3 regions of the Janthinobacterium sp. SUN118 genome follow, and region 1 is predicted to be linked to each of the others. Evidence: predicted binding sites of a transcription regulator. Region 1 holds the regulator's gene; each other region holds the start of a gene.
What was found. Region 1 encodes LexA, which represses DNA repair genes until DNA is damaged. Its sites were predicted from a motif close to ACTGTATNNNNATACAGT; they were not measured.
Positions count from the first base shown of each region.

Region 1 (10,794 bases):
AACTGGGAACAGTTGAAACAGGAAATGTTCAAGAACGACCGCCGCCACATCAATACCGATTCCGACTCGGAAGTGCTGCTCAACGTGCTCGCGCATGAAATCCAGGAAGCGACGACGGGCCTGAACCTGGACCCGGACGCCATCTTCAAGGCCGTGACCGTGCTGAACCGTCGCGTCAAGGGTGGCTACGCTGCCGTGGCGCAGATCGCCGGCGTGGGCTTGCTGGCCTTCCGCGACCCGCACGGCATCCGTCCGCTGTGTCTGGGCATCAATGAAACGGAGCAGGGCGCCGAATACCTGATCGCGTCCGAATCCGTAGCCCTGGAAGGCATGGGCTTCCGCTTCGTGCGCGACATCGGCCCCGGCGAAGCCGTCTTCATCGATGCCGACAAGCAATTGCACAGCCGCCAGTGCGCCGACAACGCCAGCCTGAACCCGTGTGTGTTCGAGTTCGTCTACCTGGCCCGTCCCGATTCCGTCATCGACGGCGCTTCCGTGTACGCCACGCGCCTGAAAATGGGCGAATACCTGGCCGAAAAGATCCGCACCGAATTGCCCGGCGTGCATATCGACGTGGTCATGCCGATCCCCGATTCCTCGCGTCCGGCCGCCATCCAGCTGGCCATGGCGCTGAACATCGAGTACCGCGAAGGCTTCATCAAGAACCGCTACATCGGCCGCACCTTCATCATGCCGGGCCAGGCGGCGCGCAAGAAATCCGTGCGCCAGAAGCTCAACGCGATCCCGTCCGAGTTCAAGGACAAGGTCGTGCTGCTGGTCGACGATTCCATCGTGCGCGGCACCACCAGTCGTGAAATCGTGCAGATGGCGCGCGAAGCGGGCGCGACGAAAGTCATCTTCGCCTCGGCCGCGCCTCCGGTAATCTACCCGAACGTGTACGGCATCGACATGCCGACGCGCGACGAACTGATCGCCTATGGCCGCACGACGGAAGAAGTGTGCCGCGAAATCACGGCCGATTACCTGGTGTACCAGGATATCGGCGCGCTGAAGCAGGCGATTGCCGACGTCAACCCGGCCCTGACCAGTTTCGAGGCGTCGTGCTTCGATGGCGTGTACGTGACGGGCGACGTGTCGCAGGAATACCTGGACCGCCTGGAGTACGCGCGCCACCATCCGAAGGCGGCAGCGCCCGAGGATACGCCGCGTTCCCAGCTGAACCTGAACCTGGCGACGACGGAAGCATAATCGTCCAGCCCGGCCTGCGCCGGGCTTTTTTTTGTCTGACTTTTTCACTGCCTTGCGCACCACCCGACCATGAGCGACAACAAGACTTACGGCTTTACCACCACCATCCTGCATAACGACCGTCGCAAGGGCATCGAGCACGGTTCGCTGCACAAGCCCGTGCACACGTCCGTCGCGTTCGGCTACGGCGATGCGCGCCAGCTCGCTTCCGTGTTCCAGGGCAAGGAGCCCGGCTTCCGCTACGGCCGCCAGGGCAATCCGACCGTTTCCGCGCTGGAAGACAAGGTCAACAAGATGGAGGACGGCGTGGCCACGCTGTGCTTCGCCACCGGCATGGGCGCCATCGGCGCCGTCGTGCAGGCGCTGCTGCGCGCGGGCGACCACGTCGTGTCGTCGGCTTTTCTATTCGGCAACACCAACAGCCTGTGGCAGACGGTGACGGGGCAGGGCATGGCCGTGTCGTTTGTCGACGCCACCGATGTGGCCAACGTGGCGGCCGCCATCACGCCGGCCACGCGCATCGTGTTTGTCGAAACCATCGCCAATCCGCGCACGCAGATCGCCGACCTGGCGAAGATCGGCGAGTTGTGCCGCGAAAAAGGCATCCTGTATATCGTCGACAACACCATGACGACGCCGTATTTGTTTCGTCCGAAAGCGGTGGGCGCGGGCCTGGTGGTCAATGCGCTGACCAAGTCCATCGGCGGCCACGGCAATGCACTGGGCGGCAGCTTGACGGACACGGGCGTGTTCGACTGGACGCAATATCCGAACATCTTTGACAATTATAAAAAGGCGGCGCCGGCCCAGTGGGGCATCGCGCAAATCCGCGCCAAGGCCTTGCGCGACTTCGGCGCCTCGCTGGGACCGGAAGCGGCGCACCATATCGCCGTCGGCGCGGAAACCATGGCCTTGCGCATGGACCGTACCTGCTCCAACGCCCTGGCGCTGGCGACCATGCTGCAGGCGGATCCACGCGTGGCTGCCGTGCATTATCCGGGCTTGGCCTCGCATCCGCAGCACGCGCTGGCAACGGACTTGTTCCGCAGCTATGGCTCCCTGTTCAGCTTTGAGTTGAAAGACGGCATCGACTGCTTCGATTTCCTCAATCGCCTGAACCTGGCTATCCCGGCCAGCAACCTCGGTGACACGCGCACCCTCATCATTCCCGTTGCCCACACGATCTTTTACGAGATGGGCGCCGAGCGCCGCGCCAGCATGGGCATCGCCGAATCGCTGATCCGCGTCTCCGTCGGCATCGAGGACGAGGCGGATCTGCTCGAGGATTTCCGTAATGCGCTGGAGGCATAAAACGCCCGGGCGATAAAAAAGGGCCGCAACAGCATGACTGTTGCGGCCCTTTTTGCGTTTTACGTGCGACAGCTGCCAGGAAAAATCAATGCCAGCTGCGCATCAAGCCAACTGCCAGCCCTTCCAGGGCGAATTCGTCTTCGGGCGACACGGTAATGACCTTGAAATCGGGGTTTTCCGGCAGCAGTTCGATGACGGAGCCCGTCTTCTTGTAGCGCTTGACGGTGACTTCGTCGCCGATGCGGGCGACGACGATCTGGCCATTCTTGGCGCTGTCGACCTTCTTGACTGCCAACAAGTCGCCATCCATGATGCCGGCGTCGCGCATGGACCAGCCGCGCACCTTCAGCAGGAAGTCGGGCTTGGCCGAGAACAGGGCAGGATCGACGTTGTAGCTCGCTTCCAGGTTTTCCTGTGCCAGGATGGGCGAACCGGCCGCCACGCGGCCGATCAGCGGTAGCGACATCAGCAGGGCCGCCGGCACCTTCGATGGCAGCGTTTCGGCCGCCGCGCCGATCAGGCGGATGCCGCGCGACGTGCCCGGCGAAATCTCGATCGCGCCCTTGCGGGCCAGGGCCTGCAAATGCTCTTCGGCCGCATTGGCCGATTTAAAACCCAATTCATTGGCAATCTCGGCGCGGGTGGGAGGAAAGCCCGTATTTTCAATCGCGTCCTTGATCAGGTTCAGGATTTGTTCTTGTCGTGCTGTCAGCTTGATCATGAGCGGTGGGTGCATACTAAAATGCTGTCTATATGAACAGTCTGTATTTTTGTACAGTATCGCCGACTATGCAAGCCCAATTTCACCATTTCGCAAAATAATTCAACGATCGGCTTGTTCCTGGCGCGATCACTTCAATTTATTGCCAATTTGCAATTTTCTCTGCTAGTATGCGCATGATATTTTTTTGGCAATGTGGCATCCGGGCCATGTGTGCCTCTCTTCATCCGTAAAACTATAAAAGGATTCCATGATCGACCGATGTGGTAAGCGTTTCACCTTGCTGGCTGGCTTGCTGGGCATCTTATTTGCCGGGAATGCGTGCGCCTTTACCCTGGGCACGCATGTCTGGGTGGGGCAGCAGGTCATCAACGATCTGGCGGACGATGGCAAGATCACTATTGTATTGCAGGGAAAGCCCGTCACCCTCGAAGTGCCCGCGCATGTGCGCAGTGCCATCCTGGCGAACCAGACGGAGTTCTTGCTGGGGAATATAGGTCCCGACTCGGCGCCGGACATTCTCGTCGGGCAAACCATCGTCCATCCCGGCATCGAAGACGGCTGGAAGACCAACGACTGGCTGCGTTTCCTGCTCAACAGCGCCAGGGGTAACGCCGCGGGCACGGCATACGCCTATGGCTACCTGGGGCATGCCTCGGCCGACATGTTCGCCCACACGTATGTCAATCAGTATGCGGGAGACATCTTTGACCTGGCCGATGAAACGCTGGTGGAGCAGCGGCATATTGCTCTCGAGGGCTTTATCGGGAGGCTGACGCCGCCGTTGCGCGACCACACGGGCAAGCAGCTTGGCGCCGTGCGCGCCTTGATCAAGCCCAGTGATGCATTCGGCACGTTTGTGCGCGACACGCTGGTGCTCAACGATACGGTGCAGGAGCAATACAGCCGCGGCAAGTATGGACGGCATTTGGCGGCCTACCATGCCTACCGCAAATCCATCGACGCGATGGTGGCCAATCCTGCGTGGAACCAGCTCGACGTCGCGGTCGTGCGGCTGTTTGCGTCGAACTGGGGCGTGGCGCTGTCGTCGAACGACGCGCAAAAGATCATCGACAAGGCCAATGTCATCATCCCCAAGGTACAGGCGGGCGAGGACCGCATCCAGTCCCTGGCAAACGATCTGGTCAATGCCACGCAGCATCTTGACGATGCCCTGTTCAGCGGCGTGAAGAAGGCCACGCAGACCGTGTTCAGTGTCGAGCAGGAGATACTCCAGCTGCACCTGCAGATTTCCAGCAAGGAAAGCGAGTTGCGCCGCAAGGCAAGTTGCCCGAAAGAATGGCAGGATCCGTTCGGCCATCGTGCATGTCAAAAAGCAAACGATGTGATCGACTCCATCAATGGCTCGGTCAATGCGGCCCTGGGCTCGCTCAATGGCAAGCTGGCGGCCAAGCGGCAGCAGCTGTTGCAGGCCAGTATCGCCGTGCGCGATGCTGCGGTGGCATCGCAAAAGCTGGTGCAGATCGTCAGCAATGCCGCCATTGATTTCAGCCAGCGCATGGGGCAGAACACGTCGCCGATCAAGGGGCCGCTGATAGGCTGGCGCAATGATGTCGATGTTGCCATGCGTGAATATGTGAAGGCGACGAGCCAGTCATTGCTCAATTCCACGGACCGGGCGGCCAGCGCGACCGAGCCGCTGTCGCGCTGGTTCGATTGCTATCACATGAGCATTCTCGGTGTGGCGCAGGAGCTGTCCGGGTGCGAGCTGCGCGACGGCGCCAGGAATGTGGTCTGGGCGGTGGACCGGGCGCTCAAGCTGGCCGAGGACCTGGCGTTTGCCGGGGACCTGCTCGGCTTGCCGACGCCTTCCGAGATCCGCGCCTGGCGCGACGAGCAGATTGCCAGCGCCAAGGATCGCCTGGTGGCGGAAATCTTCGACCGCCTGCTGCCGCGCGAATTGCAGGATATCCTGGCGCTGTTCAGCAAGGACATGGACGATGCCGCCCTGAACGACTATTTCAGCCGCCCCGAGCGCCATAATGACAAGAATCTGCTGATGATTCCCGACCTTGCCGCGCGCGTGCGCGCCGAGATGCGCGTGACGGACGGCGCCTTCGATCCGCAGCGATATGCGGTGGCCTATAACGCCGTCGTGCTGGCCAAGCTGTCGCTGCTCGATACGGCGGGCCTGGTGGTGCTGGGGCAACTTGCTGGGGCGGCGCCGGAAGCGGGGCGCTCCGTGTTTGCGCAGACCGATAACGTCATCGCCGACGCCATCGCCAGCATCGACGGCAATCACCAGTGGATGGCCGTGCCGCCGCCGCGTCCGAACGCCGTGGGCGCGCCGTATGCGCAGCCGGCGTCCTACGCCGCCCCGGCCGGTTTCGTGCCATGGCGTCCCGCCGTGCGCAGCGCGCTGTTCCGCGGCTTGTTCAAGGGGCCGCTGTCGTCCGGTGTCGACGTGGCTGGCGAGCTGGGCTTTTCGGCGTTGTTGCCAAGTGACTATCCTTACCGTCCTTGCAGCGGATATCCGTTCCCGGACAGCGCTGCGGACCAGGCTTGCCAGGGCACCAAGATCATGCCGGTGCTGCAGTTGCTGCTGGACTAGCGGCCAGGCCCCCGCGCCAGCATGCGCGGGGGCTTGATCGTTGGCGTAAAACCGGCTATACTCTCCGGCTGACCTTCCCACACCTGTCTTGACGCCGGGGTGGGCGATTATCAATCCGACCTGAAGGAGTTTGCATGCGTCATTATGAAATAGTCTTTATCGTCCATCCGGACCAAAGCGAGCAAGTGCCCGCGATGATCGAACGCTACAAAGCCAGCGTAACCACCCGCGGCGGTTCGGTTCACCGCGTGGAAGATTGGGGCCGCCGTCAAATGGCTTACTCGATCCAAAAGCTGCCTAAAGCACACTACATCTGCCTGAACATCGAATGCGACAACGAGACCCTGGTCGAGTTGGAAACAGCATTCAAATTCAATGATGCCGTGTTGCGTCACCTGACCGTTAAAATGAAGAAAGCTGAAACAGCTCCTTCGCCGATGATGAAATCGGTACAACGCGAAGACGCGGCCAAAAGCCACCGCACCGAAGCACCAGCAGCCGCTCCAGCCGCAGCAGCTTAATTCTTGACCAGGATCGTGCGCTGAACCAGCTACAAGTAACCGCCATCATTGCCGAGCGCGAAATATTGCGCTATACCCCGGCAGGGCTGCCGATTGTGAATGCAGTATTGCAGCACAGTTCGCAGCAGATGGAAGCAGGAATTGCCCGTTTGACCGAGTTTGATGTTGCCGCGCTTGCCGCTGGCGAAATCTCAGGCCGGTTCAGCCAGGCAAGCTTGGGCGGGGTATATCAGTTCACGGGTTTCCTGGCCAGGAAAAGCCGCAACAGCAAGAGTTTGGTGTTTCACATCATTGATTTTAGTGCAGTCACCCCGACTAGCGCATTTTAGATACAGGAGCCTGACATGGCATTCGGTAAAAAGTTCGACAAAAATAAGCTCAAGCTTAAAGAAAAACGCAAACAGCAAAACCCTTTGTTCAAACGTAAGAAGTTCTGCCGCTTCACGGCAGCTCACGTTGAGCAAGTCGACTACAAAGACGTCGACACGCTGAAAGACTTCGTCCAGGAAAACGGCAAGATCATGCCAGCACGCCTGACCGGTACCAAAGCGCACTACCAGCGCCAAGTCGACACCGCAATCAAGCGCGCCCGCTTCCTCGCGCTGCTGCCATACACCGATCTGCACCACGCTTAATCGGTCAGATATTCCTGGAGAAGAACTATGCAAATCATTCTGTTAGAAAAAGTTGTTAACGTCGGTAACCTCGGCGAAGTCGTCAAAGTCAAAGACGGTTACGCACGTAACTTCCTGATCCCGCAACGCCTGGCACGTCGTGCTACGGCAACCGCTGTGGCTGAATTCGAAGTCAAGCGCGCCGAACTGGAAAAAGCTGCTGCCGCCAAACTGGCCGCATCGCAAGCCCAGGGCGAAAAACTGAGCGGCCTGACCGTTCAAGTTGCTCAAAAAGCTGGCGTCGATGGCCGTCTGTTCGGTTCCGTCACCAACTTCGACATCGCTGAAGCGCTGACCAAGCAAGGTTTTGCTGTTGAAAAAGCACAAATCCGCATGCCTACCGGCCCGCTGAAGATCGTTGGCGAGCACAACGTTTCGGTTGCTCTGCACACCGACGTGGTCGTGGAAGTCGTTATCGCTGTCGTACCAGACGCGAACGCGTAATCGTCTGCGGGCCTGGCCCGCAAGCGTTGCCGCACTATGAAAAGCCGGGTTCGCCCGGCTTTTTTGTGGCCTTTTTTTCGCTCAATTTCAGCCCTTTATTTTTGCCGACACGCCGAAGCGGGTATAATTCGCGCCATGAACGCCCCCTCTGATCCGCAACTGGATTCCCTCCGTATTCCGCCGCATTCGATCGAAGCAGAACAATCCGTCATCGGTGGTCTGCTGCGCGACAATGCCGCCTATGACCGCATTGCCGACTTCATGCATGCGGAGGATTTCTATCGCTATGACCATCGCATCATCTTCGAGCAAATCGTCAAGATGGTTAACGCTTCCAAGCCAGCCGATGTCATTACTGTTTTTGAAACCCTGACCCAGCTCGGCAAGGCCGAGGATGTGGGCGGACTCGCTTACCTGAACGCCATGGCGCAAAACACGCCATCGGCCGCGAACATCCGGCGCTACGCCGAGATCGTGCGCGACCGCGGCGTGCTGCGCAAACTCATCACCGTCGCCGACGATATCTCCGGCACGGCCTTCAGCCCGCAGGGCAAGGAAGTCAAGCAGATGCTTGACGAGGCCGAGTCGAAGATCTTCGCCATCGCCGAAGAGGGCGCGCGCGGCGCCCAGGGCTGGACCGCCATCCAGCCGCTGCTGACGCAAGTGGTCGAGCGCATCGACGAACTGTACAGCCGCGACAACCAGAGTGAAATCACGGGCGTGCCCACCGGTTTCATCGACCTCGACCGCATGACCTCGGGTCTGCAGCCGGGCGACCTGGTGATCGTGGCGGGACGTCCTTCGATGGGCAAGACGGCGTTTTCCGTCAACATCGGCGAAAACGTGGCCATCGACAGCGGCTTGCCCGTGGCCGTGTTCTCGATGGAGATGGGCGGCGCCCAGCTGGCCATGCGTATGCTGGGCTCGGTTGGTCAGCTGGACCAGCACCGCCTGCGCACGGGCCGCCTGAACGACGAAGACTGGCCGCGCCTGACGAATGCGATTCAAAAGATGAACGACGCCCAGTTGTACATCGATGAAACGCCGGCGCTCAATTCCATCGAATTGCGCGCCCGTTCGCGCCGCCTGTCGCGTCAATGCGGCAAGCTGGGCCTGATCATCGTCGATTACTTGCAGCTGATGTCGGCCAATACTCCCGGCGACAACCGCGCCACGGAGATTTCCGAGATTTCGCGGGGCTTGAAAGGCCTGGCGAAAGAACTCGGCTGTCCCGTGATCGCGCTGTCCCAGCTGAACCGCTCGCTGGAACAACGCCCGAACAAGCGTCCTGTCATGTCCGACTTGCGCGAATCGGGCGCTATTGAGCAGGATGCCGACGTGATCCTGTTCATTTACCGCGACGAGGTGTATAACCCCGACTCGCCGGACAAGGGAACGGCCGAAATCATCATCGGTAAACAACGTAACGGTCCAATCGGCAGCATCCGCCTCACCTTCATGGGGCAGTACACCAAATTTGGCAATTACAGTGGTGGCCTGGCGCTTTACCAAGGCGACTAAGACTCAGCAGCACTGGCAATTCCATCGGCCGCCCCCGACAAGGGGGCGGCTTTCTGTAGTAAATAACACGACTCAATGCTTAACGGAGAATGACATGTTTGGACGCTTGATGCCCACTGAGGGCAAGTTTTTTGAATTGTTTAACCAGCACGCGGAACTGTGCGTCAAGGGCGCGAAAGAGATGCTCGGCCTGATGACCAATTTCGACGACCTGGAAAACCGCGTGCATGCGATTGAAAGCATCGAGAAACAGGCGGACAAAGTCACCTACGCCACCGTGGAAATGCTGCACAAGACCTTCATCACGCCGATCGACCGCGACGACATCCATCAGCTGATCACGCGCCAGGACGACATCCTCGACCTGCTGGAAGACGCGGCGCAGACCGTGTCGCTGTACGACCTGAAAGCAGTCACGCCGGAAGCCAAGCGCCTGGCCGAACTGGTGCTGGCCTGTACCGAAAAAGTGCGCGACGCCGTCGCCATGCTGCACAACATGGACAACTCGCGCAAGATCGTCGCCATCTGCGAGGAAATCGACCGCCTGGAATCGGATGCCGACCACGTGATGCGCGCCGCCATGTCCAAGCTGTTCCGCGACGAGCCGGACGTGCGCAACCTGATCAAGCTCAAAGCGATCTATGAAATTCTGGAAACCGTGACAGACCGTTGCGAAGATGTGTCCAACATTATCGAAGGCATCATCGTCGAAAACGCGTAACAGCGTCTGTCCTGAAACAGAATCAGAAAAGAAAAATCCATGCAAACCATCCAAATGAGCATCTACGTGCTAGGCCTGCTTGTCATCCTGGCGCTGCTATTTGACTTCATGAACGGCTTCCACGATGCCGCCAACGCGATCGCCACGGTGGTCTCGACGGGCGTATTGAAACCGCAGACCGCGGTTGCCATGGCTGCCACCTTCAACTTCGTCGCCATCTTCGTCTTCCACCAGCTGACCGTGGCCGCCACGGTGGGCAAGGGCACGATCGACCCCGCGGTGATCGACCAATATGTGATATTTGGCGCCCTGATGGGCGCCATCGTGTGGAACCTCGTCACCTGGTACTACGGCATTCCATCGTCGTCCTCGCACGCCCTGATCGGCGGCCTGGTGGGCGCCGCCGTGGCCAAGTCGGGCACCGGCGCGCTGATCTCGGCCGGCCTGTGGAAGATCGTGCTGTTCATCGTGCTGTCGCCGGTGCTGGGCTTTTTGTTCGGCTCGCTGATCATGCTGCTGGTGTCGTGGATTTTCGTGCGCTCGACGCCGCGCCGCGTCGATAAATGGTTCCGCCGCCTGCAACTGGTGTCGGCCGCGGCGTACAGCCTGGGCCACGGCGGCAACGATGCGCAAAAGACCATCGGCATCATCTGGATGCTGTTGATCGCCGCCGGCTACTCGAGCACGACGGACGCCATGCCACCGATGTGGGTCATCATCTCGTGCTACACGGCGATCAGCTTCGGTACGCTGTTCGGCGGCTGGCGCATCGTCAAGACCATGGGCCAGAAGATCACCAAGCTCAAACCGGTCGGCGGCTTCTGCGCCGAAACGGGCGGCGCCATCACCCTGTTCGTCTCGACGGCGCTGGGCATCCCGGTGTCGACCACGCACACCATCACGGGCGCCATCGTCGGCGTCGGCTCGGCACAGAAAATGTCGGCCGTGCGTTGGGGCGTGGCGGGCAACATCGTCTGGGCCTGGATCTTCACGATCCCCGCTTCCGCGTTTGTCGCCGCCATCGCATGGTGGATTGGCCGCCATATCATGTAATGGATAGCCAACGCCAGTAAAAAGGGAGCCTTGCGGCTCCCTTTTTT
Region 1 covers NZ_JAPUBV010000001.1:1,243,391-1,254,184, forward strand. Annotated here, with positions in the region: gene purF (amidophosphoribosyltransferase) at 1-1,209, shown strand, start outside; gene O0880_RS05670 (cystathionine gamma-synthase family protein) at 1,279-2,520, shown strand; gene lexA (transcriptional repressor LexA) at 2,606-3,241, opposite strand; gene O0880_RS05680 (zinc dependent phospholipase C family protein) at 3,492-5,813, shown strand; gene rpsF (30S ribosomal protein S6) at 5,948-6,334, shown strand; gene priB (primosomal replication protein N) at 6,355-6,663, shown strand; gene rpsR (30S ribosomal protein S18) at 6,679-6,969, shown strand; gene rplI (50S ribosomal protein L9) at 6,997-7,452, shown strand; gene O0880_RS05705 (replicative DNA helicase) at 7,588-8,973, shown strand; gene O0880_RS05710 (DUF47 domain-containing protein) at 9,068-9,694, shown strand; gene O0880_RS05715 (inorganic phosphate transporter) at 9,734-10,747, shown strand; gene O0880_RS05720 (MBL fold metallo-hydrolase) at 10,794-10,794, opposite strand, start outside.

Region 2 (10,794 bases), 240 kb from region 1:
GCCGCATCGTCGAGCGCGCGCTGCAACCCTGATGCACCATGACGGAGAAAACCATGAAAAAATTGCTGTTCCTGAGTGTGCTCGTGCTGGCCGGCTGCGTGGGCCGGCCCGAGAATGTTGTGCCGGTTAGCCACTTCGACACGAGCAAGTATCTGGGGAAATGGTATGAGATCGCGCGCCTCGACCACTCGTTCGAGCGCGGACTCAGCCACGTGACGGCCGATTACAGCCTGCGCCAGGATGGCGGCCTGAAAGTGGTCAACCGTGGCTACAAGGATACGGACGCGGCCTGGAAGGAAGCGGAAGGCAAGGCCTATTTCGTCGACAGGAAGGACGTGGGCTACCTGAAAGTGTCGTTTTTTGGCCCCTTCTACGGTGCTTACGTGGTGTTCGACCTGGACCAGGACGGCTACACCTATTCCATGATCAGCGGTCCCGATAAATCGTACTTGTGGTTGCTCTCGCGCACGCCCACCATGGACCCCGCCTTGAAACGGCGCTTGATCGAGAAGGCCAGGGGCCTGGGTTTCGACACGTCAAAATTGATTTATGTAAAGCAAAACTGAGTATTCTTGCGTGCCGCTCATACGCGGCGGCATCCCGCCTTCTGGTTGTTGCTTTTCTGCATGTTATTTCTTGCAATGCCACCCTGATTCACTCACAATCAGCACCAAAGTAGTGCGTGTGCGGCGCCATGGCGCCGGGCAGAACTGCGTCCCCCAGTCCCATTCGCGATTGTCTGGCGGCAAATGCTTGCTATAGTGAGTTGTAGCGGTATCTGACCGGCGGCATCCGTGCATTGTTCTTTCAGATAGGAATCTCGCAATGAAAAACCTCAAGATTGGCGTGCGTCTCGGTGGTGGCTTTGCCGCCGTATTGCTGCTGCTGACTTCCTTGACCGTGGTGGGCATCGTGCAGATGCAAAGCGCCAGCAAGGAAACCGATCAGCTGGTCAACGTGAAGGTGCGCAACGAGCGCCTGATCGGCGAGTGGACCAAGGTCATCGAGGTCAATGCGGCGCGCACGGCCGCCGCCTGGAAGGTCAGCGACCCCGAGCACCAGAAACAGTTCGAGAAGGAAATGGCAGCTTCGTCCGCGCGCGCCACGGAAATCCAGAACGATATCGGCAAGAGCCAGCTGAGCGCCGAAGAGCAGGCGCTGTACCAGGAAGTGTTGAGTACGCGCAAGGCATACACGGAAGTGCGCAAGGACGTGTTCAAGGCCAAGAACGCAGGCGACCTGGAGCTGGGCAAGCGCCTGTACGAAGGCGACATGGCCGTCAAGCGCGACATTTACCTGGCGTCGCTGAAGAAACTGGAAGTGCTGGAAGCCAAATTGCTCGACGAAACGGCCGCGCAGATCCGCTCGCGCTATGAAAACGGCCGCATGCTGCTGATCTCGCTTGGCGTGGCCGCCATCCTGCTGGGCATCGCCTGCGCCTACTGGATTACGCGCTCGATCACGCGCCCCATCACGCGCGCCGTGGAAGTGGCTGAAGCCGTCTCGGCCGGCGACCTGACCAGCCATATCGTGGTGGAAAGCCGCGACGAGACAGGGCAATTGATGCATGCGCTGAAGAACATGAATGACAAGCTGGTCGGCATCGTCGGCCAGGTGCGCGCCGGCACGGATTCCATCAGCACGGCGTCGAGCGAAATCGCCGCCGGCAACCTCGACCTGTCTTCGCGCACGGAAGAGCAGGCCAGCTCGCTGGAAGAGACGGCCTCGTCCATGGAAGAGCTGACCTCGACCGTGAAACTCAATGCCGACAATGCGCGCAGCGCCAACCAGCTGGCCATCGACGCCTCGCAAATCGCCAGCAAGGGCGGCGTGGTGGTGTCGGAAGTGGTCAGCACCATGGGCTCGATCAATGATTCCTCGCGCAAGATCGTCGACATCATCAGCGTCATCGACGCCATCGCCTTCCAGACGAATATCCTGGCCCTGAACGCGGCCGTCGAAGCTGCCAGGGCCGGCGAGCAGGGCCGGGGCTTTGCCGTGGTGGCCAGCGAAGTGCGCAACTTGGCGCAGCGCTCGGCGGCGGCGGCCAAGGAAATCAAGGGCTTGATCGACGATTCCGTGCAAAAGGTCGAGGCTGGTTCGCAACTGGTGGACAAGGCGGGCCGCACGATGGATGAAATCGTGCAAAGCATCAGCCATGTGACGCAAATCATGAACCAGATCACGGACGCCAGCGACGAGCAGCGCGCCGGCATCGAACAAGTCAACCAGGCCATCGGCCAGATGGACCAGGTGACGCAGCAGAACGCGGCGCTGGTGGAGCAGGCGGCCGCGGCGGCCGAATCCATGCAGGAGCAGGCCGCCAAGCTGGCCGACGTGGTGGGCTTGTTCAAGCTCGATGCTACGCAGCAATATGTGTCGGCGAGCGTGTCCGCCCGTCCTGCCGCCAAGCCTGTTGCCAGGCCTGCCGTCAAGTCCGCCGCGCGGCGGGCCGTGACCGGTGGCGCCGCGGGCTCCGCCGCCAGTTTCGTCGCCCACTCCGCTGGCGGCCCGGCAAAGGCAGCAAGGCCGGACGCGGCGCGCACCAGCACCCCGCGCGCGCCGGTCGCTTCGGGCGCCGACGAGTGGGAAGAGTTTTAAGCGGTTTTGAGTGTTTAAGTGTTGTTTTAAGTGTTTAAGTGTTTTAGGCGGTGCTAAGCCGTTGGCTTGAATCGAGTTGGCGTGCATCGCCTGCTGGCAGTTTCCAGCGGTTGCTAGCAGTTGCTGGCAGTGCTTGTTGCCAGTGCTTGTTAGCAGTCGTTTGGTTAGCAGTTGTTTTACAGTTGTTTTAAACTGTACCTCGCGCCAAGATTTCCGCCGGCATGGCGTGGGCGCTACAATCGCGGCTTGAAGAACCCCGCGAACGTGCTCCGCCATGACCACCAGCAGCAACCATCCATCCTCCCAGACGCCGGCCGCCACGCAAGTGGGCGCCGCCAAACCAGCGGACGTCAGCAAACTGGCGCCCCCCCTGGCGCAAGCCGTGGCGCCATCCCCGACGCAAGCTGCCAGACCAGCTGACGTCACCAGGCCAGCTGACGCCACCAGGCAAACCGACCCAGCCAAACGCGCACGCTGTCCGGTCTGCCTGCGCGCCGCAGCCAGCTGTATCTGCCGCTGGACTTCCCCCGTTGCCCACGCGGTGGACGTGCTGATTCTCCAGCACCCGCTGGAGGTACACAATGCCAAGGGCAGCGCCCGCCTGCTGCACCTGAGCCTGCCCAACAGCCGCCTGCTGACCGGAGAGCAGTTCGCCCCCGGCACTCTCGCCACATTGCTGGCTGGCAAACAAAACGTATTGCTGTATCCAGACACGCCCGGCGACCGTTCGCTGGGCATCGCACCGCCGCCCGCACTGGATCCGGCTACCTTGCTGGACCCGTCACAGCTGCGGCTGGTGGTGCTCGATGGCACATGGCGCAAGAGCCGCAAGATGCTGTACCTGAATCCCCTGTTGCAACAAATGCCGCGCCTGCCGTTGCGCGATACGCCAGCCTCCCACTACCTGATCCGCAAGGCGCACGCACCAGACCAGTTGTCGACCCTGGAAGCGACTTGCTATGCCCTGATGCAGTTAGAGCAGGACGCGCCGCGTTTTGTTCCTTTGATCACGGCATTTGACGGTTTTGTCGCGCAGCAGTTGAGTTATGTCATACCGCACGGTGAAAAAGCTTGAAAGAGCATCACGGCAGCCCTTGATCTTGCCCCGCGAGCGGCATAGTATACTGTACGTATATACAGTTGATGGGGCCGTTCATGAAAGCAATCATTCCACAGCATGATGACAGTTTCGCCGGGCAAGCCATGTTGCCGCCCCAGTCGCTGAAAGCCCTGAAGGGGCGTGGCGCCGTATCAAATTTGCAAGGACGCTACGAAGTGCATGCGCGCGACGGCTTCGATGACGGCTGGGGCGTGGCTGGCGCGGACGCGGACGCTGAAGGGGAGGGCGTCGCGCCATGGAAGACGCAGGTCAGCGACGAGCAGGCGCGCACCATCCTCACGCGCAACGCTTCGCCCGACTTGCCGTTCAATGTGTCCCTGAACCCGTACCGGGGCTGTGAGCATGGTTGCATCTATTGCTTTGCCCGTCCCACGCACAGCTACCTGGGCCTGTCGCCGGGCCTCGACTTCGAAAGCCGCATCTATGCCAAGGTGAATGCGCCGGAATTGCTGCGGCGCGAACTGGCCAGGCCGTCCTATGTGCCGGAGCCGATCGCGCTGGGCGTGAACACGGATGCCTACCAGCCGTGCGAGCGCGAGCGGCAACTGACGCGGCGCGTGCTGGAAGTGCTGCACGAATGCGAGCATCCGGTGGCGCTGATCACCAAATCCTCGCTGATCGAGCGCGACATCGACTTGCTGGCGCCGATGGCGGCCAAGCGCCTGGCTGCCGTGGCAGTCACCGTCACCACGCTCGACCCGGCCATCGCGCGCACGCTGGAACCGCGCGCTGCCGCTCCCGCGCGGCGCCTGCGCACGATCCGCACCTTGACGGACGCGGGCATTCCCGTGGGCGTCAGCATCGCCCCCATCATTCCTTTCGTGACGGAACCGGAAATCGAGCAATTGCTCGAAGCCGTGCGCGACTCGGGCGCCATCCACGCCCATTACGTCGTGCTGCGCCTGCCGTGGGAAGTGAGTCCCCTGTTTCAGCAATGGCTGGAAGCGCACTTCCCGGAACGGGCCCAGCGCGTGATGAATAGGGTGCGCGAAATGCGTGGTGGCAAGGATTACGACAGCGCCTTCGGCACGCGCATGCAGGGCGAGGGCGTATGGGCCGACCTCATCCGCCAGCGCTTCGAGAAGGCCGTGCACCGCCTGGGTCTGCATGGCAGGGGAGGCCGTTTCAAGCAGCTTGACTGCACCCAGTTCCGCCGTCCGCTGGTGGTGCCGCCGCTGGGCGCCAAGGCGAAAGGGAGCAATGCGGGGCAGCTGGATTTGTTTTAGGGAAAATCAATATAGAACTGGATGGTAACAATTATGAGAAGATCAGAAAACGCATCGCTTGAGTGGTAATTGGCGGCATTTTTTTGTCATGGGTTAACTACATTTCGACATTGTTTGATCATGATTATTGGGAGATGCAATGGTTCCCCTTTGCACTCCAACGCCTTACGATCCCATTCGCATCTAGTGTGAACATTACCGTGCACGAAAAAGAAATATTGCTTGCTGGCCCTTGGCTCTGAACATAGGTCGTGGATTGTTGTGCGTAGTTTCCAGTTGTTTGTCGGATGCCTTGATTGAGCGTTAGATTTCCGCTTGTATTAGTTGTTACCGGCTGCACCGTGATGGCGCCAGGCAGCATAATATCTGATCCACGGGTGTATTGAATAACACGTGATCCATCTTGTAGAGTGTAATTGCTTTGGGGTATACCATACGTCGATATCACGGATATCTCAGGCTGACCGATGAATCCGTCCATCTTTGCAGAAAATTTCTCCGATGTTGCGCAACCAGTCAGACCCAAAAACATAAGAGCAACATAAATAGGTTTCATAAGTGAGCATGATGGCTGAGGGAGTTGCCACCTTAACATTCATTAATATGCAGGACAGCTTGTATATAAATAAAACGATGAGACTTAGGGCTTCTGCAACAAAAGTAGCTCAATAGTGAAGGCTTGATAAATATTGGAATTTTATTTCGGCGTAGGAATCGTGCTGCTGAATTTCGATCTTTGGATCCGATAGCGCAAGCATCGATTGCCGGTGGCTAGGTAGTACAGGCGGCAGGCAGGAGTGGCGGTGCAGCAGTCTGCCAGCATGGTGATCATATGAGCGACGGCCACGTGCTGCGCGATCGCGTCTTCCAGGACCTAGGGCAGGTCGCCGCTTTTGAGGGCAGCCGTCAGTATTTGCAGCGTGGTGTCGAAGGCTATCTGGCCACGTGCCTCGTGTGTTGTTCCGGATCATCTTTGGAGAATTCCCTGGCGGCAGGCTCCAGTTTTCCGTTTAGCAGCCCGTTTGGCTATGATGGCGCGTTAGCTGTATCAGATGACTGCCCCTGGTTTTGTTGTTTCAGTTCCCGGCACTGTCTGCCGTGCCGTCCTTGATCTGCGCCAAATGCTGCTCGATGGCGAAGACGTGCGGGTCGCTCTTGCCCAGTTCGCGCAGGGCGCTGGCCAGGTGCAGCAGGTAGTCGCTGTTCGGGCCGCTGGGGCCGGCCGAACGGGCGATCTGGCGCGCGATGTCGAGTTCGGGCGCGGCGCCCAGGAAGGCGGCGTTTTCTTCATTGGCGATGTAGACGAGGCCGTCGACCTTGCTGCCATCGTCGAAGGTGATCTCGGTGGCCAGGCGCAAATAGCCGTTCTTTTCGCGGTGGTCGAGGTGGGCGAAGACTTCGGGCGTGATCAGGTAAGCCATGCCGTCGCACACGGCGCCCGCCTGCGGCACGATGGTGGCGACCCGGCCCGGCGCCATCGGCGTGCCGCGGTGGTCGTGCGAACCTTGCCAGAAGCGCCGCGTCCAGCCCTTGATGCTGGCGGGACGCCGCTCGAGGTAGGGGAAATCGGCCTTGTAGATCAGCGAGCCATAGCCGAACAGCCAGACTTGTGCGTGGCCGTCGAAGGTGTTCATGCGCTGGTTGATGGCGATGGTGGCGGCGTCGATGGGCGACAGGTCGTTGTGCGCAGGCTGGGTCATGGCGTAAGCGGTGAGAGGGCGATGGTGGATTATAAAGGTGCGCCGGCCGCGCCGCCCGCAGGCAGGGCGTCGCGTGCGCCGCCGTTCGCTCCCACATTCCACTCGTGCGTCTCGACGAACTGGAACAGGAAGGCCATGAAGCTTTCGGCCGCCGGCGACAGCGAACGTCCCGTCTTCGTGTACACGAAAAAGCGCCGCGTCAGTTCCGGCTCGTGCAGCGCGCGCATGTGCAGTTTGTACAGCTTGACCATCGGTTCCGCGTACGGCAGGCAGACCGTGATGCCCAGGTTGGCGCTGACCATGGCCAGCGCCGTCGTCATGAAGGTCACTTCGTTGTAGGGATTGAGCGACAGGTCGCGGAAGCTGCCGTGCATGTCGCGCAGCAGGCGCTCCGTGAACTGGCCCTGCAGCGAGATGAACGGGTAGTCGCCCACATCGGCCCAGGTGACCCGCTCTTTCTGCTGCAGCGGGTGCTGCTCGGGGAAAACCAGCACGAAGGGCATCTCGAACAGCACTTGGGCGCCGATTTCCGCCGTCGGGTCGCGTTCGGGGCCGATGCCGAAATCGACTTCGCCGCTGAAGACGCGCGCCGACACATTCTCCACCGGACAGTCGACCAGGCGCAGCTGCACGTCGGGGTGCGCCTCGCGGTAGGCGGCGATCACTTCCGGCAGCAGGGTGCAGGCCATCATCTGCGGCGCGGCGATGCGCACCATGCCCGTCTTCAGGGCCTTGCGCTGGGCGATGCCGGCCATGGCGCCGTCGAGATCTTCGATCATCTTTTCAAACAGCGGATACAGCTCGCGGCCGATTTCCGACAGCTGCGTCCTGCGCGTGCTGCGCTCGACGACGCGCACGCCCAGCACGCTTTCGAGTTCCTTGATCAAGCCGCTCAGGGCGGACTGCGTCACGTGCAGGTATTCGGCGGCCAGGGTGAAGCTGCCGGTCTTGGCGAGCGCGACGAAAGCGCGCATCTGTCGCAGGCTGGGGCTCATAAGATAATCCGATAAATCAATGGTTAAATATTGTTTGTATGATAGCTGGAACTCGATTCTAATGGTGAAAACTGAAAAAACCGCCAGCCATCGCGCCGCGCGCGCATCCATTGGAGACAGACCGCATGAAGATCAAGCAAATCCACCACGTCGCCTACCGCTGCATCGACGCGAAGAAAACCGTCGAGTGGTACGTCAAGCATTTGAACATGAATTTCGTCCTCGCCATCGCGGAAGACCTGGTGCCGTCGACCAAGGCGCCGGACCCGTACATGCACGTCTTCCTCGACGCCGGCCAGGGCAATGTGCTGGCCTTCTTTGAATTGCCGACGCAGCCGCCGATGGACCGCGACCGCAATACGCCGGCCTGGGTGCAGCACCTGGCTCTGGAAGTGGCCAGCATGGACGAACTGCTGGCCGCCAAGGAGCGCCTGGTGGCCGGCGGCGTGGAAGTGCTGGGTCCCGTCAACCACGCCATCTTCCAGTCGATCTACTTTTTCGACCCGAACGGCCACCGCCTGGAGCTGGCGGCCAATGTGGGCACGCCCGAGATGATGGCCAAACTGGACGCCGTCAAATGGGAAATGCTGGAAGAATGGTCGCAGACGCGCCGCGCGCCCAAGCACGCCGCCTGGATGCACGCGCCGGCCGACGCCTGAGCGCCGCCAACCTGCTCCATGCGACACCTGAACACTACGCCACACAAGGAAAACCATGAAACTCGCAACCCTGAAAAACGGCAGCCGCGACGGCGCCCTGATCCTCGTCAGCCGCGACCTGCGCCAGTACCAGCGCGTGGCCGCCATCGCGCCGACCCTGCAGGCGGCGCTCGACAACTGGGACGCCGTCGCGCCCCGGCTGGAACAGGCTTACGCCGCCCTGAACGCGGGCCAGGCGCCGGACGCCCAGCCGTTTGACGCAACGCTATGCCACTCGCCGCTGCCGCGCGCCTACCAGTGGGCCGACGGTTCGGCCTACATCAACCATGTGGAGCTGGTGCGCAAGGCGCGCAACGCGGAAGTGCCGGCCTCGTTCTACACGGATCCGCTGATGTACCAGGGCGGCTCGGACAGTTTCATCGGTCCGCGCGACCCGATCTTCGCCCTGTCGGAAGAGTGGGGTATCGACCTGGAGGCGGAAGTGGCCGTCGTCACGGGCGACGTCGCCATGGGCGCCGGCGTGGCGGAGGCGGCGAAAGCCATCCGCCTGGTGATGCTGGTCAACGACGTTTCGCTGCGCAACCTGATTCCGGGCGAACTGGCGAAAGGTTTCGGCTTCTTCCAGTCGAAGGCGGCCAGCGCGTTTTCGCCGGTCGCCGTCACGCCGGACGAACTGGGCGCCGACTGGGCTGACAGCAAGCTGCACCTGCCGCTGCTGGTGGACCTCAATGACAAGCCCTTCGGCAAGCCGAATGCGGGCGAAGACATGACGTTCAACTTTGCGCAGCTGGTGGCGCATGCGGCCAAAACGCGCGAACTGGGCGCCGGCAGCATCGTTGGCTCGGGCACCGTGTCGAACAAGCAGGGCGGCCTGTTCGGTTCCAGCATCGACAACGGCGGCGTGGGCTACTGCTGCCTGGCCGAGGTGCGCATGTATGAAACCATCGAACATGGCGCGCCGAAGACGGCCTACCTGCAATTCGGCGACACGGTGCGCATCGAGATGCGCGACGCGGCCGGCGCCAGCATCTTCGGCAGCATCGAGCAGACCGTGGCCCTGTACGCCGGTGCCGCGCGCGCCTGAGGGGAGGGCGTCCCATGAAGCTGTACACCTATTTTCGCAGTTCGGCCGCCTATCGCGTGCGCATCGCCCTGAACCTGAAGGGCGTGGCCTATGACAGCATCCCCGTGCACCTGCTGCGCGATGGCGGCCAGCAGCTGCTGCCGGCCTACCGCGCCGTCAATCCGTCGGCGCTGGTGCCGGCGCTCGACGACGATGGCGCCATCCTGACGCAGTCGCTGGCGATCCTCGAATACCTCGATGAAACGCGCCCTGGCGTGCCGCTGCTGCCGGCGGATGCGCCTGGGCGGGCCCGCGTGCGCGCGCTGGCGCTGGCGATCGCCTGCGACGCGCATCCGCTGACGAATCTGCGGGTCCTGAAATACCTGAAAAATACGCTGGGCCTGTCCGAGGAAGCCAAGCAGGAATGGTACCGCCACTGGATGGCCGAGGGACTGGCGGCCGTGGAAGCGCTGCTGGTCCAGGGCGATGCGGCCGGAACGAAGCTGTTCTGCCATGGCGACGCCGCCAGCATCGCCGACTGTTGCCTGGTGCCGCAAGTGTTCAATGCGCAGCGCTTCGGCATCGACCTGGCGCCATACCCGCGCGTGGCGCGCATCCACGCGCACTGCAGCGGCTTGCCCGCGTTTGCCGCCGCCCATCCGTCGCAGCAGCCGGACGCCGAATAGCGTCGAGCAGGCGGGGTGCCGCCCTTTGAACCATGGGCTTGATTCAAAGCAAGCGCAAGCGAAAGCAAGTCCCGGCCCGGCAACAGGCCGGGACTTTTTTATTCTCCGAGTGACATGCTTCATGGGCGTAACTTTGTGTTTTCGTCAAGGTTGGCCTGGCGGTGCGCTACAATTTGCGTTTGCGCAATCGACTACGAGTTCCATGACCGTTCCCACACTCCCCGCCAGCATCGCCGACGCCCTGTCCCTGGCGCATGCTTCCTGGCGCCCCATCCTGCTGCGCGGCCTGCACGCCGTGATGGCGGCCGATCCCGCCTACCTGCCGGCGCTGGCCGTCGACGATTACCTGCCCACGCAGGGCCGGCTGTTCGCCGCCTTTGCCCTGCCGCTGGCGCAGGTGCGCCATGTGCTGGTGGGCGAGGGGCCATATCCGCGCGCCGAGAGCGCCACGGGCGTGTGTTTCATGGATGGCGCCGTCGGCAGCCTGTGGTCGGCCACGGGCCTGTCGAAGCCCGTCAACCGCGCCACCTCGCTGCGCAACTTCATGAAGATGCTGCTGGTGGCCGATGGCCAGCTGCAGGGCGGCGACACGTCCGGCGTCGCCATGGCGCCCGTGGCCGCCGCCGCGCTGCTGCCCGGCAGCGGCGTGATCCAGACCTTGCCCGACCTGCAGCGCAAGATGACGGAGCAGGGCTTTTTGCTGCTCAACGCGGCGCTCGTGTTCCGCGCCCACGTGCCGCCCGT
Region 2 covers NZ_JAPUBV010000001.1:1,480,960-1,491,753, forward strand. Annotated here, with positions in the region: gene O0880_RS06725 (transporter substrate-binding domain-containing protein) at 1-32, shown strand, start outside; gene O0880_RS06730 (lipocalin family protein) at 54-566, shown strand; gene O0880_RS06735 (methyl-accepting chemotaxis protein) at 826-2,601, shown strand; gene O0880_RS06740 (DTW domain-containing protein) at 2,876-3,676, shown strand; gene O0880_RS06745 (PA0069 family radical SAM protein) at 3,805-4,947, shown strand; gene O0880_RS06750 (gamma-glutamylcyclotransferase) at 6,024-6,614, opposite strand; gene O0880_RS06755 (LysR family transcriptional regulator) at 6,677-7,642, opposite strand; gene O0880_RS06760 (VOC family protein) at 7,768-8,301, shown strand; gene O0880_RS06765 (fumarylacetoacetate hydrolase family protein) at 8,357-9,385, shown strand; gene maiA (maleylacetoacetate isomerase) at 9,400-10,050, shown strand; gene O0880_RS06775 (uracil-DNA glycosylase) at 10,253-10,794, shown strand, end outside.
Region 2: a site for LexA is predicted at 3,725-3,742, ahead of O0880_RS06745 (PA0069 family radical SAM protein). Genes of this name have one in related genera too.

Region 3 (10,794 bases), 990 kb from region 1:
GCGCACAGGGCGCAGCCAGCCATAACGCGGCCAGCACGGACATGCGCCATGGCTGGCGCCGCAATGCCGCGCCGGCGTTTTCAAGTACGGACTGGAGGGTAGTTTTTGAATTCACGGGTGATATCATACCTTGTTCGCGGCGCCGTTTCCGCGCGACAGGCATGCGATATGCTTGTGGCACGGATTTCCCTTACGACATGCCGCGCCCCCATTTCCTGACCCACTTTTGACGCCATGACAACAGCAGACAAGCAAGCCCCCTCCGGGGAACTGACCCATTTCGACGCCACGGGCCAGGCCCATATGGTCGACGTGGGCAGCAAGGAAGACACGCGCCGCAGCGCCGTGGCGGCCGGCACCATCCGCATGCAGCCGGCGACACTGGCATTGATCATCTCCGGCAACGCCAAGAAGGGCGACGTGCTGGGCATCGCCCGCATCGCCGCCATCATGGGCGCCAAGCGCACCAGCGACCTGATTCCCCTGTGCCACCCGCTGGCGCTCACGCGCGTGACGGTCGACTTTGACATCGACGCCGCCGCCAACAGCGTGCACTGCCGCGCCCAGGTCGACACGACGGGCAAGACGGGCGTGGAAATGGAAGCGCTGACCTCCGTGCAGATCGGCTTGCTGACGATTTACGACATGTGCAAGGCCGTCGACCGCGGCATGGTCATGACCAATGTGCGCGTGCTGGAAAAGCATGGCGGCAAGTCGGGCGACTGGCACGCCGAGGTCTAGGGCGCAGCGCCACCGCTTCAGGCGGGCACTGGCGGCGCCGCCTTGAGGCGGCGCAAGTCGCACAGCAGCCACACGGCGCTGCCCAGGCACAGCACGAGGATGGCGATCGACAGCGGCAGGTGGAATTGCTCCAGCCCCGCCAGCGCAAAGCCGGCGTGGATCAGGAATGTGCCCACGCCCAGCGCGGCGCACACCGCCGCATAGCGCCGTGCCTGCATGGTGCCCAGCAACACGTGGCGGTAACCGGCCAGCACCAGGGCAATCGCCGCCAGGTTGAATACCAGGAAACCCTGTATGCCGCCCGGCACATGAAACATTTCCCATTCGCGCCAATACGCCGCATCGACCTGATGCAGGATCAGCAACAACATCGTCCAGAAATAGCTGCGTGCCATAAGATTTACATTCGTCAATATTGACGCAATTGTAAAGCTTGCGGCGCGTGCCGGCACGCCGTCGCGTATTTTTTGCAGCCCATCCCGATTTTATTGATGTAAATGCTTTTTCATCAAGAAATCATGCATACTGCTATTCGACAACATTGAGACGAGTAGCGCATGACAAGCAACAAGCCCGCCGCGGAAAGCAAGCTCCAGGACTTCGAATTCGAAGCCATGAATCTGCAGGTGGGCGGGCGCATCCAGTTCATCACGCACCGCACCATCAAGCCCATCCAGCATTTCTCGACCGTGATCGGCTATGTGAAGGATGAGTATCTGATCGTCAAGATTCCGCAGGAAAACGGCGCCGCCATCATGCTCAACGAGGGCGACAAGCTGACCATCCGCGTGTTTTCCGGCGTTACCGTGTGTTCGTTTTCCTGCAGCGTGCTGCGCATCTTTGGCCGCCCCCTCAATTATGTCCACCTGAGCTTTCCCGACACCATCCAGGGCACGAGCCTGCGCACGGCGATGCGCGTCAAGGTGGAGATACCCGCGCAGCTCAGCTACCGCGATGTGGCGGCCGTGCCCGTGTTCATCGTCAACCTCAGCGTTTCCGGTGCGCTGATCGAGGCGCCCAGCATGCTCACGCCCGACGACGACGGCGTTGCCCTGAGCTTTACCCTGCTGGTGCAGCCGAACAAGCACCAGATGCGCGTCAACACGCGCGCGCGCATCCAGAACGTCAGCGTCGGCAAGCCGTCGCATGGCCAGGCGGCCGACACGCCCGAAATCTATACGTATGGCGTGCAATTCATCGACCTGGAACCGACCCATTACACGCTGCTGCAAAACCTCACCTACGAAGCGCTGATCGCGGACCGGCAAAAAATCGTCTGACGGCGGCCAGGCAGTCGGCGCTCACAGCGTTGCCGCCGGCGGCGGCGGATTGTTCTTCAGGATGGCCTCGATTGCCGCCCCATTCGTCACCGTGGTGCTGTTCATCCACGTCAGGCTGCTGCTGCCCGGCGTCAAGGTCATTTTCACGATCTTGCCACCCACGCCATTGCCCAGATCGCCCGCCAGGGTCAGCTCGATATCGCCCGTCGTGACCTTGGCGCTGGCCACTTCGCGCGTCGGCGTGAATAGCGGGATGACGCCGGGCACGTTGGCGGCGGGCGTGCTGCAGATGGCTGCCGCGCCGCCATTTTCCTGCACGCACAGGGCCACGGCCGTCTTCAACGGAGCGGCAGCGGCCAGCACGTTGCTGACCTTGGCCCGCATCGTGTAGTCGCCATACTGGGGAATGGCCACGGCCGCCAGGATGCCGGCGATGGCCACGACGATCATCAGTTCTATCAGGGTAAATCCGCTTTGCGCGCGCATCGTTTCCTCCCTTGTGCAGATGCTCATGTCCTGCACGGTGCAAGCACCATGCCAGCGGCGCGCATGGGGAGGAAGGGATGGGAAAGCAAGAAAAACGACGCATTTGGGCGCCATCGGGCGCTTTTCGTCCCTCGGCGCCACGATCCGCCGTAGCGCACAGACAAAAAAAAGGAGCCGAAGCTCCTTTTTTGTACTGCGGCGACCAGGCTGGAATTACAGCATGGCTTTCAGCAGACGCGCCATTTCCGACGGGTTCTTGGTCACGGTGATGCCGCAAGCTTCCATGATTTCCAGCTTGGCTTGTGCCGTATCGGCACCGCCCGAGATCAGCGCGCCGGCGTGGCCCATGCGCTTGCCTGGAGGAGCGGTCACGCCAGCGATGAAGCCAACGACCGGTTTTTTCATGTTGTCTTTGATCCAATAAGCCGCGTTGGCTTCATCCGGACCGCCGATTTCGCCGATCATGATGACCGCGTCGGTATCTGGATCGTCATTGAACATCTTCATGATGTCGATGTGCTTCAGACCGTTGATCGGGTCGCCGCCGATGCCGACTGCCGACGATTGGCCCAGGCCCAGTGCGGTCAGCTGACCCACTGCTTCATAGGTCAACGTGCCCGAACGCGACACCACGCCGATACGGCCCTTCTTGTGGATGTGGCCTGGCATGATGCCGATCTTGATTTCGTCTGGCGTGATCAAGCCTGGGCAGTTAGGGCCCAGCAGCAAGGTTTTGCTGTTGGCTTTAGCCATGCGGTCTTTCAGGGCCATCATGTCACGGACAGGAATGCCTTCGGTGATGCAAATGGCCAGATCCATTTCAGCTTCGACAGCTTCCCAGATCGCCGCTGCCGCGCCTGCTGGCGGTACGTAGATCACGGAAACGTTGGCGCCGGTTTCTTTTTTCGCTTCGGTGACGTTAGCGAAAATAGGAATGCCTTCGAAGTCTTCGCCGGCTTTCTTCGGGTTCACGCCTGCCACGAAGGCAGCTTTGCCGTTCGCGTAGTCGCGGCAACCGCGGGTGTGGAACTGGCCGGTCTTGCCGGTGATCCCTTGGGTAACGACTTTGGTATCTTTATTGATCAGAATGGACATGTTGATTCCTTAATTAAGCTTGACCGGCAGCAGCGGCAACGACGCTCTTGGCTGCATCTTCCATGGTGTCGGCTGCGATGATAGGCAGACCGGAATCGGCCAGCATCTTCTTGCCCAGGTCTTCGTTGGTGCCCTTCATGCGCACGACCAGCGGTACGTTCAGCGAAACGGCTTTCACCGCGGCGATGACGCCTTCGGCGATCACGTCGCAACGCATGATGCCGCCGAAAATGTTCACCAGGATAGCTTTCAGGCCTGGGTTTTTCAGCATGATCTTGAACGCTTCGGTCACTTTTTCTGCCGTGGCGCCGCCGCCGACGTCCAGGAAGTTGGCTGGCTCGCCGCCGAACAGCTTGATGGTGTCCATGGTGGCCATGGCCAGGCCGGCGCCGTTCACCAGGCAACCGATGTTGCCGTCGAGCGAGATGTAGGCCAGGTCGAATTTCGACGCTTCGATTTCAGCTGGATCTTCTTCGTCCAGATCGCGCAGGGCGACGATTTCCGGATGACGGAACAGGGCGTTCGGGTCAAAGTTGAACTTGGCGTCGAGGGCGATGACTTTGCCGCTGCCGGTGACGATCAGCGGGTTGATTTCGGCCAGCGAGCAATCGGTTTCCCAGTACGCTTTGTACAGGCCTTGCAGGTTGACGCGGGCGTCGGCGATGGAACCGGCAGGCACGCCGATCTTGGCGGCGATGTCGTCTGCCTGGGCATCGGTCAGGCCTACGCCCGGATCGATGGTGACGTGGTGGATCTTCTCAGGGTGGCTCTCGGCCACTTCTTCGATGTCCATGCCGCCTTCGGACGAAGCCATCAGGACGATTTTCTGGGTGACGCGATCGGTGACCAGCGAAACGTACAGTTCTTGTTTGATGTCGGCGCCTTCTTCCACCAGCAGGCGGTTGACTTTCTGGCCTTCGGCGCTGGTCTGGTGCGTGATCAGCTGCATGCCCATGATCTGGTCGGCGTATTCCTTGACCTGTTCGATCGATTTTGCCACTTTCACGCCGCCGCCCTTGCCGCGGCCACCTGCGTGGATCTGCGCCTTGACGACCCATACCGGACCGCCCAGGGTTTCCGCAGCCTTGACGGCTTCGTCGACGGACATGCACGGAATACCGCGTGGTACCGTCACTCCGTGCTGCCGGAGGATTTCTTTGGCTTGATACTCATGGATTTTCATGCTGGCTTCCCTTCTGATACTGATTTGTAAAAATACGGTTAGTGGTGCAAAAAAAACAGGAAAAACAGAGCGCCGGGGTCACGCCTTGGCTACCCAGCGCGGGTAATACTGTGCAACTGCCCCGCCATCGGTGCGCAGGGCGTGGCATTTGTCGAGTTGAAACGGCTTTTCATGCGACAAGTCAGCATTCGCACCGTCACGGGTCGACCAGACATCGCCGGCAAATGCCTGAACCGTTGCAGTCGGCAAGACTTGCGCCAGTTCGGTCAAATGGGTACAGCCGGCGATTCCCGCCAGGCGCTGTTTCAAGTCGCGGCGGAAATTCTTCAATAGATTCAGACCGATCAGCGCCCTGTAGGCGGGGCCGATGGTATCGCAAAAACCGGGATACGGCACGGCATCGGAGGCAGCTTCGGCCTCGACAATGGTCAGTTCGCGATCGACGGTAATGCGTAAATGGAGGTCATGCAGGGGAGCGCCGGCGGGACGGGGGCCGGAGGCCAGGGTCGCGTCATAGCTTTTGATATCGGTGATACGGGCGTCAATATCCCACAGGCCGTCGTCGCGCAGATACGCTTGGACGTCGATAACGCGGGAGTGCCGTAGGGCGCGCCGGGATACGGGAGTTGACAGGGGCATAAGACCGATGCCGCTTGCGCGGCCAAAATTTAGTAAGCAGCCATGTGCATAAAGCACGCCGTTCGCAGCTTCTACGAACAGCAACCGCACCTGCGGCGCCGCAAAAACCCTAAAAGTGTAGCACACTGGACGCCGGTTGCGCCGCAACATAATTTTTCATTGCTTTGATAAAAACATTTCAAAGCATAAAGAATTCACATGGAAATTGACGCTGTTATCACGCATGGTGATGATAGATATGGCCCGATCTCGCCATGCGCCGCGCCAAACTGGCCCATCGCCCCGGCAGGCGGCTGGGCTGGCCCGACGAACGATGCGCAGTGCAACAATACGCCGCCATCCGACCAGCGGATGAGCAAGGCAAACGGCATTAGCAGGAAGATAATGATACGCGGCGGCACCGGCCCGCCAGCGCCGGCACGGACAGGACCGTGACTGTTGCAGATGGAACACAGCCGAGACCGGCCCGCCGGCCAGCATACGAGCAGCGGCCCGGAGCGGGGTGGCGACGCAGCAAGGTGCGGTGCGCGTACCGTGCGAACCACGCCGGTTCGGCTAGTCGTCCTCGGGCTCCAGGCCTTTCAAGGCCACCTGCACGGCGCGCTGGGAAAAACCGCGCTGCATCAGGAAGCGCATCTGCTTGCTGCGCTGCTCGGCATCCTGCGCCACTACACCAAACTTGCGGCGCCACACCTCGCAGGCACGCGCCACCTCGCCTTCGGCCAGCCCGGCCTTGAGCTCTTGCAGCGCCTCGCCGCCGATGCCATGGCTTTGCAGCTCGGCCATGATGCGGCTGTTGCCAAAGCGCGCCGAGCGGCGATGGATCAGCGATTCGGAAAAACGTTCCTGCGACAGCCAGTTGGCCTGCTCCAGGCTGTCGAGCAAGGCTTCCACATCGTCGCCTTCCTGCGCATGGCGCTGCAGCTTGCGCCGCAATTCCATGCGGCTGTGTTCACGCATCGACAGGAAGCGTAGCGCCCTGCCCTTCAGGCTCAACTGTACCGCTGCCATCATTCCACCCTATCGTCCATCACATCAACACCACAGATATATCGTCAAACATACCGCCAAAATACAAATGCCGCCTGGCGCACGGGCGCGAGGCGGCATTCATTGTAGATCTTTTGCCCGGCAAGCTGCGGCGCAAGGGGCCGCCATCCTGCCGCGGCAGGACCAGCCCGGAAGCGGCCCCTGCCGCAGCAACTGGCCTGCCAGCCAATTTTCCTGCTGAGTTGCCGGCTAAATTGCCTGCTGAGTTGCCTGCTAAGTTGCCTGTTTACTCGGCCGCTTTCGCTTCCGCAGCCTTGGCCGCCTTGTCGGCGACTTTATCCGCTTTTTCCGGCTTTTCAGCGGCCAGCGGCGGCAGTTCACGCACGCCCAGCGAAGCGCGGACCTTGTTTTCGATCTCGCGTGCCAGTGCCGGACGCTCTTGCAGGAAGGCGCGGGCGTTGTCCTTGCCCTGGCCGATGCGTTCGCCGTTATAGCTGTACCACGAACCGGATTTTTCCACGATCTTGGCATCCGAGCCCAGGTCGAGGATTTCGCCTTCGCGCGAGGTGCCGGCGCCGTACAGGATGTCGAAGTGCGCTTCCTTGAATGGCGGCGCGATCTTGTTCTTGACGACCTTGACCTTGGTTTCGTTGCCGATCACTTCATCGCCGGACTTGATCGAGCCGGTACGGCGGATGTCCAGGCGCACGGAAGCGTAGAATTTCAACGCATTGCCGCCGGTGGTCGTTTCCGGGCTGCCGAACATCACACCGATCTTCATGCGGATCTGGTTGATGAAGATGACCAGGGTGTTCGTGCGGTTGATGGAACCGGTCAATTTACGCAGCGCTTGCGACATCAGACGCGCTTGCAGGCCCGGCAGGGAATCGCCCATGTCGCCTTCGATCTCGGCGCGTGGCGTCAGTGCGGCCACGGAGTCGATGACCACCAGGTCGACGCTGCCCGAGCGCACGAGGGCGTCGCAGATTTCCAGCGCCTGCTCGCCCGTGTCCGGTTGCGAGATCAGCAATTCATGCAGATTTACACCCAGTTTTTGCGCATAGCCGACGTCAAGCGCGTGCTCGGCATCGATAAAGGCGCAGGTGCCGCCCAGTTTTTGCATTTCTGCAATGGTTTGCAGGGTCAAGGTGGTTTTACCCGACGATTCCGGACCGTAGATTTCCACCACGCGGCCGCGCGGCAAGCCGCCGACGCCCAGCGCGATATCCAGGCCGAGCGAACCGGTCGACACGACTTGCACTTCTTCGATCGGTGCGCTGGCATCCATGCGCATGACCGAACCTTTGCCAAACTGCTTCTCGATCTGCGCCAGTGCGGCGGCGAGCGCCTTGGCTTTTTCCGATGCGGGTACTACAGCTTTTTTATCGTCCATATGTTCTTTCAGCCTGGGTGAGCGCGTGGGTTAAATTCGTTACAGACACTACTGTATAAAAAAACAGTGATCAATGCAAGCGGAACGTGGATTTGTTTTGAAACAGATCAATACAAGCCTTGTTTTTCACAAAAACTCGCCACCTTGCGGAAAATGAAACACAATACAAGCTTCTACCGTCGCAAGCCGAGGAAGCCTGACCATGCGTATTTTACTTGCCGAAGATGACAGCGTGCTGGCTGACGGGCTGACCCGTTCGCTGCGCCAGTCCGGCTATGCCATCGACTACGTGAAGAACGGACAGGAAGCCGATACGGCCCTGTCCACCCAGGAATTCGACTTGCTGATCCTCGACCTCGGCTTGCCGAAGATGTCGGGACTGGAAGTGCTGCGCCGCCTGCGCGCGCGCGCTTCGCTGCTGCCCGTGCTGATCCTGACGGCCGCCGATTCGATCGAGCAACGTGTGAACGGCCTCGACCTGGGCGCCGACGATTATATGGCCAAGCCGTTCGCCCTGTCGGAACTGGAGGCAAGAGTGCGCGCCCTGACCCGGCGCGGCGCGGGCGGCGGCGCCACCATCATCAAGCACGGTCCGCTCAGCTATGACCAGGTGGGACGCAGCGCCTACATCAACGACCAGATGCTCGACCTGTCGGCGCGCGAACTGGGCTTGCTGGAAATCCTGCTGGGCCGCACGGGCCGTCTCGTTTCCAAAGAGCAGCTGGTCGACCACCTGTGCGAATGGGGAGAAGAGGTGTCGAACAACGCCATCGAAGTGTATGTGCACCGGCTGCGCAAGAAGATCGAGGTGGGCGGCGTGCGCATCGCCACCGTGCGCGGCCTCGGCTATTGCCTGGAAAAATATTCGGAAGCGGCGCGCCTGCAAGCCGAAGCGGGCGAGGCGGCCGCCCCTGCCAGCGGTCCCGCCACCAAGTGAAGGCCCGCGAGGCGCCCGCGGACGAGGCGGCGGACGACGACTGGTTCGAGCCGCCCACCACGGAACAGGATGACACCATCGAGCATTCGCTGTTCGGCGAAATCCTCGACTGGATGCTGGCGCCCCTGCTGCTGCTGTGGCCGATGAGCATCGCCATCACCTATCTGGTGGCCAAGAGCATCGCGAATCAACCGTTCGACCATGCACTGGAAGACAGCGTCACCGTGCTGACGCAGCAGGTCAAGCAGGCCGATGGCGCCATGCTGCGCCGCCAGCCGGACAAGAACGCCAGCAACACGGGCCGCGACTTCCTGCGCGGCGACGATGTCGACACCCTGTATTACCTGGTACTGGGCGAGCGCGGCGAATACCTCGACGGCGACCGCGACTTGCCGCCGCCGCAGGACCCCGACAAATACCGCAGCGGCACCGTGCTGTTTCGCAATGACACCATCCATGGCACGCCCGTGCGCGTGGCCTTCAGCTATCTCGACATGCCGGCCAGCACCGACGACGAACCGCGCCGCGCCCTGGTGCAAGTGGCCGAAACCCTGGAAAAGCGGGCGCAGCTGGCAAATGAAATCATCAAGGGCGTGATCTTGCCGCAGTTCATCATCCTGCCCGTGATCCTGGCCCTGGTCTGGTTTGCCCTGGCGCGCGGCCTGTCGCCGCTGGCGCAGTTGCAGGAACGCATACGCGCGCGGCCGCCGGACGATTTGTCGCCGATCGAATCGGGCCAGGTGCCCGAGGAAATCACGCCACTGGTCGGTTCGCTCAACGACATGCTGGCGCGTCTGTCGCTGTCGATCGACATGCAGAAGCGCTTCATCGCCGACGCGGCGCACCAGATGAAGACGCCGCTGGCCGGCATGCGCATGCAATCCGAGCTGGCCTTGCGCCAGACCGACCACGACGAGATCCACCGCTCGCTGTTGCAGCTGGCCAAAAGTTCGGAGGCGGCCACGCGGCTGGTGAACCAGCTGCTGGCCCTGGCGCGCGCGGAAAACCAGCCGCAGGCGGGCACGGCGTTTGAACCGATCGAACTGAGCGAACTGGCGCGCGGCGTGGTGCAGGACTGGGTGCAAGCCTCGTTTGCCCAGCATATCGACCTGGGCTTCGAGCAGGCAGCGTACCCGATCATAATTTCCGGCAATGCCATCATGCTGCGCGAACTGCTGAGCAACCTGATCGACAACGCCCTGCGCTACACGCCTGCCGGCGGCAGCGTCACGGTGCGCGTGCGCAGCACCCTCGAGCTGGCCATCCTGGAAGTGGAGGATACGGGCCCCGGCATTCCGCCAGCCGAGCGGGCGCACGTGTTCGAACGCTTTTATCGCATTCTCGGCAGCAATGCCGACGGCAGTGGCCTGGGCCTGGCCATCGTGCGCGAAATCGCCCAGCAGCACGGCGCCGAAGTCGACATTTTCAATAATCCGCGTGCGCAGTCGCCCAAGCTGCCGGGCACGCTGTTGCGCCTATGCATAGCCCTGCTGCTGCCGGAAGCGCCCGAAGAGGATGACATCACATATGGATAAGCCGGTTCCCCCTGCCGCGCCGGCGCGGCCGTCGCGCGCGCCCAGTCCCGAGTTGCAGCAGCGCCTCGATGCGCACTGGCTCAGGACGCGGCGCCTGACGGCCGTCTTGCTGCTCATCTGGCTGCTGACAGGCTTTCTGACCGTGTTTTATGCGCGCGAACTGCTGCATCTGAATCTGTTCGGCTGGCCGCTGCCCTTCTATATGGCGGCCCAGGGCGCTTCGCTCGTGTACCTGGCCATCATCGCCGTGTATGCCTGGCGCATGCGCCGCCTGGACCGGGCCTTCCATGCCAGCGAGCAAACATGAGCGGCCAGCGTACCTTCTTTGGCCGGCTGTGCCACTACTACCTGCTGTTTGCCGGCGGCTTCGCCGCCTTCCTGCTGGCCCTGACGGTGCTGGAGCAGGAAGGCATGCCGCGCGTCTGGATCGGCTACCTGTTCATGTTCGCCACCATCAGCCTGTATGCCACCATCGGCGTCATCAGCCGCACCTCGAACGTCACGGAATACTATGT
Region 3 covers NZ_JAPUBV010000001.1:258,346-269,139, reverse strand. Annotated here, with positions in the region: gene O0880_RS01290 (M48 family metalloprotease) at 1-43, opposite strand, end outside; gene moaC (cyclic pyranopterin monophosphate synthase MoaC) at 235-741, shown strand; gene O0880_RS01280 (DUF6713 family protein) at 759-1,136, opposite strand; gene O0880_RS01275 (flagellar brake protein) at 1,299-2,021, shown strand; gene O0880_RS01270 (prepilin-type N-terminal cleavage/methylation domain-containing protein) at 2,043-2,507, opposite strand; gene sucD (succinate--CoA ligase subunit alpha) at 2,721-3,602, opposite strand; gene sucC (ADP-forming succinate--CoA ligase subunit beta) at 3,616-4,785, opposite strand; gene O0880_RS01255 (DUF2889 domain-containing protein) at 4,864-5,574, opposite strand; gene recX (recombination regulator RecX) at 5,980-6,435, opposite strand; gene recA (recombinase RecA) at 6,701-7,807, opposite strand; gene O0880_RS01240 (response regulator transcription factor) at 8,010-8,744, shown strand; gene O0880_RS01235 (sensor histidine kinase) at 8,741-10,279, shown strand; gene O0880_RS01230 (DUF4212 domain-containing protein) at 10,272-10,586, shown strand; gene O0880_RS01225 (sodium:solute symporter family protein) at 10,583-10,794, shown strand, end outside.
Region 3: a site for LexA is predicted at 7,858-7,875, ahead of recA (recombinase RecA). Genes of this name have one in related genera too.